3 regions of the Pseudoalteromonas sp. UBA2102 genome follow, and region 2 is predicted to be linked to each of the others. Evidence: predicted binding sites of a transcription regulator. Region 2 holds the regulator's gene; each other region holds the start of a gene.
The links. Region 2 encodes ArgR, which controls arginine synthesis, uptake and breakdown. Its sites were predicted from a motif close to ANTGAATANNTATTCANT; they were not measured.
Positions count from the first base shown of each region.

Region 1: a site for ArgR is predicted at 1,507-1,524, ahead of gltB (glutamate synthase large subunit). Genes of this name have one in related genera too.
Region 3: a site for ArgR is predicted at 1,556-1,573, ahead of B2R65_RS03845 (arginase family protein). Genes of this name have one in related genera too.

Region 1 is NZ_DCYU01000153.1:15,549-18,838, forward strand. It holds gene B2R65_RS19465 (Fe-Mn family superoxide dismutase) at 1-169, opposite strand, end outside; gene B2R65_RS19470 (Grx4 family monothiol glutaredoxin) at 437-775, shown strand; gene B2R65_RS19475 (hypothetical protein) at 1,036-1,188, opposite strand; gene gltB (glutamate synthase large subunit) at 1,625-3,290, shown strand, end outside.
Region 2 is NZ_DCYU01000117.1:5,575-8,864, forward strand. It holds gene B2R65_RS15785 (Dyp-type peroxidase) at 31-930, shown strand; gene argR (transcriptional regulator ArgR) at 927-1,394, opposite strand; gene mdh (malate dehydrogenase) at 1,620-2,552, shown strand; gene ispB (octaprenyl diphosphate synthase) at 2,647-3,290, opposite strand, start outside.
Region 3 is NZ_DCYU01000033.1:12,145-15,434, forward strand. It holds gene cdd (cytidine deaminase) at 1-337, shown strand, start outside; gene udp (uridine phosphorylase) at 419-1,174, opposite strand; gene B2R65_RS03845 (arginase family protein) at 1,610-2,719, shown strand; gene B2R65_RS03850 (substrate-binding periplasmic protein) at 2,839-3,290, shown strand, end outside.

The DNA.
Region 1 (3,290 bases), on a different contig from region 2:
CAATCTCTTCTAAAGATTTGTTTTCAAATTCAGTACCTGGAATTAAACCGTTTAATTTAACAACGTAAGTGTTGTGGTGCTTACCGTGGTGATACTCAAGAGTTTCTTGTGAAATATGAGGCTCAAGTGCATCAATTGCATATGGTAGTGACGGTAGTTCAAATGCCATTTTTTTATCTCCATCTTCTTTTGGTTGATAACTCGCTTGATAGTACGTAATGCCTGATAGAACAGAGCACTTACCTATACCAAACGAAAATATAGTGTTACTATAATTGTTGAGTATTTTACTCAAGTTTAAGCAAACAGCAATGCTATTGCTAAAGACTATTTCAATTGCGGCTTTATTTGCCCATTTTAAGTTATATATCTGTGGCCACAATGATTTATTTTCAAGCCCTAGGTATATCAAGCTATCGTCATTTTGAGGTTGTAGATGGAAACCATTGATAAAATTAAACAGCAGATTTCAGAAAACCCAATTATCCTTTACATGAAAGGGTCGCCTAAATTACCAAATTGTGGTTTTTCTTCACAAGCGTCACAAGCTCTAATGTCATGTGGCGAACCATTTGCCTATGTTGATATTTTACTTAATCCAGATATTCGCGCTGAGTTACCAGCATACGCAAATTGGCCTACTTTCCCACAGCTTTGGGTTGAGGGCGAATTAGTAGGTGGTTGTGACATTATCATTGAAATGTTTCAACGTGGTGAATTACAGCCACTGATCACTGAAACTGCAGCTAAGTATAAAGAAGCTGACGCAGAGTAATTGCTACTTTGCTAGATTATTAAAGCCACGTTTTACGTGGCTTTTTTGTGCCTATATATAACTTTATTACGTCTTAATCTCTTGGTCAGCCCATCAGTGGGTGATTATAACTATTAATTTGTGCTCAATAGTTAGCAAACTCAGCCCTTGCTCCTTGTTTAGGTGCACCTAGTCAGGATAAGTAAGCAACAAAGCTACTTAATATAAGCGCGAATTTTAATTAAAATATGAGTTTTATATCAATGCGCAATAAGACGTAATCATTTTGCGGGGCTAAACGTGTCGCTATCTGCGTTAAGTAATTCTTTTTTAGAACAACTAAATAGCGAGTTTTTTGCCCAGCTATCAACACGTTTTTCCAGCTTTACAATAGTTCGCTCAATCAAGCGAATTGGCATTAAATAAAAATTCACTACATCTGCACTAAAAACGATACCACAATTAATAACTATACTAATGAACGCTAAAAAAGCGTGATCCTAAACCTCTAATTTATTTAAAACGCATTAAACTATCTAAATGTTAACTGAACCTGTGGGAAATTAGTGAATATTTATTCATTGCTTTGATGCTTTACGTTTACGTAAAGGGTATTGCTTTAACGCCTTTGTTTTTACAAAATGTTAAAATTGACACCAGTGTCATGAAAAAATAACGCGCAAATAAGCGCTAAATGTTAAAACTTATGGGTGAAAAAGAAATCTTGCCTTGAAGTGAGAAATATTCAAGAATGTGAATATGTATTCAAAATAATATTGACTCTATTTACTATAGAGGCTAGTTTTGTGCGTCTGTTAGCAAATCGTCGAGCAGTTCATTCACGTTAACAGTGCAGCAAGGGAGGGGTCTATGTTATACGACTCAACATTAGAAAAAGATAATTGTGGCTTTGGCTTAATAGCCCAAGTAAATGGTCAAGCTAGTCATCGGCTTATTCGTACAGCTATTACTGGACTTGATCGCATGCAGCACCGCGGTGGTATTTCTGCCGATGGTAAAACAGGTGACGGCTGTGGTTTATTATTACAAAAACCTGACAGTTTTTTCCGTGCTATTGCGAGTGAGCATAATTGGCACTTAGGTAAAAATTACGCCGTAGGCATGGTTTTCTTAAATTCAGATCCCGTTTTAGCACAAGCTGCAAAACAGGTTTTATGTGAAGAATTAGAACAAGAAACACTTAAAATACTCGGTTGGCGTGAAGTGCCTACTGATCCTTCAATGCTAGGGCCAATTGCTACACAGCAATTACCTGGTTTTGAGCAAATTTTTGTTAGTGCGCCTGAAGGATGGCGCTCTAAAGATTTAGAGCGACGTTTATATGTAGCACGTCGCCGTGCAGAAAAGCGTTTAGCAGAGGATGAGTCGTTTTATATTGCGAGTTTATCGGGGTTAGTGACTATCTATAAAGGCCTTATGATGCCTGCAGATTTGCCTAACTTTTATTTAGACTTAGCTGATATTCGTATGACCAGCGCTATTTGTGTATTCCATCAGCGTTTTTCTACTAATACTCAGCCGCGTTGGCCTTTAGCACAACCATTTAGGTATTTAGCGCATAATGGTGAAATTAATACCATTGAAGGTAACCGCCAATGGGCTCGTGCACGTTCGTATAAGTTTTCATCGCCACTTATTCCTGATTTACAAAGTGCAGCGCCATTTGTAAACGAAACCGGCTCTGACTCTTCAAGCTTAGATAACATGCTGGAGCTGTTTTTAGCGGGTGGCATGGATTTATTCCGTGCTATGCGTATGCTTGTGCCACCTGCATGGCAGAAAAACCGTGCTATGGATGATGACTTACGCGCATTTTACGACTTTAACTCTATGCACATGGAGCCGTGGGATGGCCCTGCGGGTATTGTTATGTCTGATGGGCGTTTTGCAGCCTGTAACCTTGACAGAAATGGCCTGCGTCCAGCGCGCTATGTTATTACCCAAGATGGCTTTATTACACTTGCCTCTGAGGTAGGGATTTGGGATTACACTGCAGATGAAGTGGTTGAAAAAGGCCGTGTAGGACCAGGTGAGCTGTTAGTAATTGATACTAAATTAGGCAAAATTTGGCACTCAGACGAAATCGACCAAGATTTAAAATCGCGTCATCCTTATAAGTCATGGCTTGAAGAAAACGTTAAACGTTTAACCCCGTTTGAAGAGCTTACCGAGCAAGATGCGGGTAATCGCTCATTTGATGACGAAACACTTGTTAAATACCAAAAAATGTTTGGTTACACTAACGAAGAGCTCGATAGTGTTATTCGTGTAATGGGTGAAAATGGCCAAGAAGCAACAGGTTCTATGGGTGATGACACGCCATTTGCAGTACTTAGCGAAGGGCATCGTTCATTGTACGATTACTTCCGCCAAAAGTTTGCACAAGTGACTAACCCGCCAATCGACCCGTTGCGTGAAAACCACGTAATGTCACTGGCAACGTGTATTGGTAGTGAGCAAAACGTATTTAATGAAACTACAGGCCACGCTAAGCGCCTACAGTTTGATACGCCAA
Region 2 (3,290 bases):
CGCTGTGTTTTATAAAGCTAAGGAATAACAATGGCGCAAGCGCAATCTGGGATTTGTGCTGAAGCAAACTTACACGGTTTGCATTTATTTTTTAATGTATTTGATGGTCAAGACGAGTCATTGCGCGCAAAGCTTAAGCGCGTAAGCGCAATTGAAGAAGAGTTTAGTGATCAGTTCTCCGAAGCCATGCTCTCTTGCATGGTGGCTATAGGCGCGCAATATTGGCCGCATATACTACCTGAATATATCCCAAGCGAGCTGCAAAGCTTTCCTAATATAAATCACAGTGATTTTGTTATGCGCGTACAGCCATGTGATTTATTCATACAAATTCGCTCAGACCGAGAAGATGTTAATCACCTTTTTGCATTGCAAATATTAAAGTTGTTTTCGCCCGATGTAGAGCTGGTTGAACAAATTCGCAATTTTAGGTTTTTAGATGGGCGAGACTTTAACGGCTTTATTTATGCAGGCGACACCCCACATGGACGCCAAAAACGAATCACGGCACTGGTTAATAACCCCGACAGCTTTGAACACCAAGGCAGCTATATTCATGTACAGCGTTATAAGCATGACCTGAGCGTATGGCAGCATTTATCACTAAGCGAGCAAGAACACATTATGGGGCGCACACGTTTAGATAACACCTTAATTGAGCCAAAGGTAGATACTAGCCACGCGACTAGAAGTGAGCTAAAAGATGAGAGCGGCCAAGCAATACTGCTTAACCAAAGCATGCCGTATGGCGATGTTTACGAGCAAGGCATGCTAAGTATTACATGCTCAGCATCGGGGAGTGCGTTTGAAAAGGTACTTAACAGCCGCATAGGAAAAGGGGAGTGTTACGACCACTGGCTTGATTTTACTCAAGCCGATATGGGCTCAGCGTTTTTTGCGCCGTCAGTTAGTTTTTTAAAACAGCTTTAAACCGTATCAAATAAAATACGTACGCGCTCTAGTGTAATGTCTATTTCAGATATTTTTGCTGGCGCAATAAAAATAGTGTCATCTCCGGCAATTGTGCCCAATACACCATCAGCTTTGCCTAGTGAGTCTAATAAGCGGGCAATTAACTGCGCAGCGCCTGGGCTGGTGGTTATAATAATCATCATTTCGTTATGCATAATATCAATAACAAGCTGACGTAGTGGGCTTTTAGCAGTCGGTACGCCCATTTCTGCGGGTAGGCAATAAACCATTTCTTGTTTAGCATTACGGGTACGCACAGCGCCAAACTTACTAAGCATGCGCGACACCTTACTTTGGCTTATATTGTCAAAGCCTTGCTCTTTTAATGCTTCGACTATTTCGCCTTGCGAGCCAAAGTTCTCTTCTTTTAAAAGTGCTTTAAACGCTTTTACCAGCGCTTCTTGTTTGTCTTGTGGTTGCATAGTCTTTATTCATTTTTGTTATTTATAATGCAAATTCTACACAAAAATGAATAATTATGCAGCTGTTGTTTAGTTAACTTGCCAGTTTGCTGCGATAAACCAACAAAGTTTACAACTATGGTCGAAAATATACCTGAAATAAGCAGGATAAATTTGTTTTTAGTCGCTAATTTCATTATCTTAAGGGCCACAAATATTTCCTACCTCAAATTACGGAGAATTCCAATGAAAGTTGCTGTATTAGGTGCTGCAGGCGGTATCGGTCAAGCGTTGTCTTTATTATTAAAAACAGGCTTACCAGCTGGTTCTGAATTATCACTTTACGATGTTGCACCAGTTGTACCAGGTGTTGCGGTTGACCTATCTCACATCCCTACAGATGTTAAAGTAGCAGGTTTTGGCGCAGACGATTTAAATAAAGCGCTTGAAGGGTGTGATATCGTACTTATCCCAGCGGGTATGCCACGTAAACCAGGTATGGATCGTGCGGATTTATTTAACGTAAACGCAGGTATCATCAAAACATTAGCAGAAGGCATTGTAGCTAGCTGTCCTAAAGCGTTAGTGGGTGTTATCACTAACCCAGTAAACGGCACTGTACCAATTGTTGCTGAAGTATTCAAAAAAGCAGGTACTTACGACGCTAAGCGCGTATTTGGTATCACTACGCTTGACGTAATTCGTTCAGAAGCATTTGTTGCTGAGCTTAAAGGCGTAGACGTAGCAACCGTTAAAGTACCAGTAATTGGTGGCCACTCAGGCACAACCATTCTACCTCTACTTTCTCAAGTTGAAGGCGTAAGCTTCACTGAAGAAGAAGTAGCTACACTTACTCCACGTATCCAAAATGCAGGTACTGAAGTAGTAAATGCTAAAGCGGGCGGTGGTTCAGCTACATTATCTATGGGTGCTGCTGCAGCACGTTTTTGTATGTCTTTAGTTAAAGGCCTACAAGGTGAAGACGTAGTAGATTACGCATACGTTGCTGTTGAAAATGGCGATGCAGAGTACTTTGCTCACCCAGTACGTTTAGGCACAAACGGCGTAGAAGAAATCCTTTCTTACGGCGAGCTAAGCGCATTTGAAGAAAAAGCTAAAAACGACATGCTTGAAACTCTGAAAAAAGACATCAAAGAAGGTGTTGATTTCATGGCGTAATAGCCAAGTTATGCACAAAAAAGCCTGCTTATGCAGGCTTTTTTATTGCTCGAAAATTATGGCCCTTAAATACTAATTAAGGGAAGCTGCAAAGTTAGTGATCTCGCTCTACAGCTATACGCGCTAAGCTGATTAACGCTTGCTTGTACTGCGACTCTGCTAAAAAGTCTAAACAGGCAATGGCCTTGTCTGCTTCTTGCTGTGCCTTTTGCATTGTAAATTCAAGTGCGTTGGTTTGTTTAAGTGCCGTTAAAATAGCCTCAAGGTTATCCATACCATTGCAATGCTCAATGGCATCGCGAATAAGGGCTCTTTGCTGATCACTGCCGTGCTTCATCGCATATATTAGCGGTAAGGTTGGCTTACCTTCTGCTAAATCATCACCAATATTTTTACCTAATTGGTCAGCGTCTGCGTTGTAATCAAGCACGTCATCAACTAACTGAAAAGCAGTACCTAAATGCATACCATATAAATTAAGCGCATCTAACACACTGTTATCTTGCTCGGTAATAATAGCTGCAAGCCCTGTAGCGGCTTCAAATAATTTAGCCGTTTTAGAGTAAATAACCTGCATGTAACTTGCTTCGGTGGTATTAGGGTCGTTGCAATTCATAAGTTGCAATACTTCGCCCTCAGCAATCACGTTGGTGGCATCAGCAAGCACTTGCATAATTTGCATTTTGCCCAGCCCCACCATAAGTTGAAACGAGCGGGTGTAAATAAAATCCCCAACCA
Region 3 (3,290 bases), on a different contig from region 2:
AGATACAGCCCTTGATGAAAAACTAGCAGCCATGGCGCTAATGGCCTACGTACCTTATAGTAACAACTTTAGCGCAGTTAAAATAAGCACCTTTAATAATGGTGACTTTTACGGCAGTTACGCAGAAAACGCGGCTTACAGCCCAAGCCTTTCGCCACTTCAAAGTGCGCTTAGTCAATTGTTTTTAGCGGGTCTTAGCTTTAACGATAAAACGATTAAAGCAATTACACTGTTAGAAACCCAAGGTCATGAAAACCAAGGGGGAGTAGCACGTGCGGTACTTGCAAGCTTTAGCAATTTGCCAGAAATAGAAGTGATTAGCGCAAAGCTAAGGTAACCAGAGTTCAGGGTAAGCTAAAAACAATAAAGCACAGCAATTGCTGTGCTTTATGCGTTTTATTAAAGCGCTAAAAAGGCATTAGCCTAATAGTACTTTTGCAGCTTCTAATACCACAGACACTGATTTTTTCTCAATTTCACCGTGATCAACATTTGGAATTTCTTGGCGAGTTCGGTTAACCAATACACCGGCAACACACGCCGCTTTAAGGCCTAGCGCTGCACACATGGTAAATAAGGTAGCAGACTCCATTTCGTAGTTCATCACGCCTAGGTTTTGCCACTCTTCACAGCTACCTTGTAATGACTTAGGTACATAACCCGAGTGCGTATCGTAACGCTCTTGCCCTGGGTAGAATGTATCGCTTGAGGCAGTAATACCAATGTGGAAGTCGATATCTAGGTTTTTACACGCTTGCACCATAGCTTGAGTGGCAAAAAAGTCAGATACCGCAGGGTAGCTAAGTGGTGCAAAGTGTTGGCTTGCGCCATCTAAACGCACAGACGCTTGGCTTACTAAAATATCACCTTCATTAATATGTGGCTGAATTGCCCCAGTAGTACCAATGCGTAAGAAAGTACGTACGCCAAGCTGTGCCAGCTCCTCTACAGCAATAGAGGTTGAAGGGCCGCCAATACCGGTTGAACAAATCACCACAGAGTGACCATTTAACTGGCCTAAATAAACATGAAACTCACGTGTTTGAGCAAGGCAGGTTGGGTTGTCTAGGAATTGAGAAATGCGTGCAGCACGATCTGGGTCACCAGGGACAATAGCAAGTTCAGCCCCTTTTAAATCGTCAATACATAATCCTAAGTGAAATACCTTTTCCATAACTAAGCCTTTTTATAAAAATTTGTTGTCAATCTAGCATCATTACGGCAAATGTAAACTAAGTACAGGACGTATGTCCGATGTTGAAAAATACTTATAAATGATGGCTTTATTCATTCACATTGAATATTAAATCAAAGCCTTAAAGTTCGTTAAAAGGCGGGTGGTTGACTTGTTTATTGAGAGTCTATATGTATTGATTATGGTGATAATTTAAATTTATCAATACGTGGTTTGAAGCGTTTTTAGTTATTTAATAACAAATAGTTACGGTTTGATTTCGGCTTTATTTTAACGGCTTTTAAATAAGCGTGTAAATAACGCTTGAGCAATAAGTGAGCGCATTACGCGTTATTTGCAAATAGGCCGATAATTTTAGTTTTTGCATAACTAATCAAAACCACATGAATAAAACACACAAGTATAGGATTTATTATGAGCACACAATTTGACGCGTTTAAACGTAAAGTAGAGCACTGTTTATGTGCACCTGGCGATGGTGTATTTACAGTTAATACCGCGAAAGAGCGTAAAGCGGCATTACGTAATAAATTGTATGGGCAAAGCGAAAATGTTGATGTTTTGTGGCGTGATTCTTTAACACAATTACCCGAATCTCCTCACAAAGCAGTTATGTTAGGTATTAGCTCAGATTGTGGCGGCGGTATTTTACGTGGGGCAAACTGGGGGCCATTATTCTTACGCTCAGCCTTGATTGATCAGCAAACCCAGTGCCGCTCTTTCGACTTAGGTGATGTGCGTGTTATACCGCATTTATTACATGATAAATACTTAAACGACGCCACAATTTCAAACTGCCAAAAAGCCCTATACGGCGATAAAAACGATGATTACTACGTAAGCCCGCTTTCTATTACCGAAGATGTGTGTGACAGCTTTTACGCCACATTTAAAGATAAAGGCATATTTGGTATTGGGGGCGATCACTCAATTAGCTACCCGCTAACTAAAGCGTATTTAAAAGCTAAGCGCGAGCAAGGCAAACGTACCGCTATTATTCATTTTGATGCGCATACCGATTTATTAGTAGAGCGCTTAGGCATCGATTTATGTTTTGGCTCCTGGTGTACGCATATATTAGAGTTTTTACCTGCACCGCATCATTTAATCCAGTTTGGTATTCGCTCAAGCGGTAAACCTAAATCGCACTGGGAAAGCACCTTTGGTGTAAAACAACATTGGGCTAATGAAATTATAGAACGTGGTGCAAAAGCGGTTGCAGATGAAACCATTGCGCAGCTTAAAGCCGATAACGTAGATGAAGTATATGTAAGCTTTGACATAGATGCACTCGATGCCGAATTTGCCTCAGCAACGGGCACACCAGAAGATAACGGCTTAACCCCGCAACATGCACTGGATATTTTACAAGCTATTGCCGATGAGTTTCCAATTACTGGCGCCGACATGATGGAAATAGCGCCATTTACCGACAGCTCATTAGTAGGCCAAGCAAGTTCAGAAACAACATTACGTGAAGGCGCTAAAATTTCAGCGTTCTTAATTAGTGCAATGAATAAATAGCAAGTTAGTCTTTAAAAAATCTAGTCCTATCAGCGTATAGGGCTAGGTTAAAAACTAGCGGTTCGGTTACCCTCGGCTATAGTTGGTGTATATCTGTTTTAGTTTTGAGGCGAAGCTAAATGAAGCTGTACTTATTTTTGTTGTGTTTTGCATGCATAAGGCTTAATGCAGCTGAAATTACAATAGTGACCGAAGTATTCCCCGACTTTCAATACATTGACGAAAACAACCAACTTGCAGGGCGCTCTGTAGATAAAGTGAGAAACGCGCTCGCCAATACAGATATTAAATACACTATGTTAGCGCACAGTTGGGCTGTGTCTTATAACGCAGTATTAAGAGATACGAATACCTGTATATTTTCTATTGTAAGGTTACCTAAGCGAGAAGATAAGTTTAGCTGGGTGGCTGAGCTTGAAAGTTTTGACTCTGCTATTTATGCCCTTAAATCACGTAACATTCGCTTAAAAACGCTTAACGACGCTAAAAAATATAAAACAGCGGTGCTTAGGGATAATTTTAGCCACCATTATTTGCTAGAACGTGGCTTTAGTGAAGCTAACAACTTATT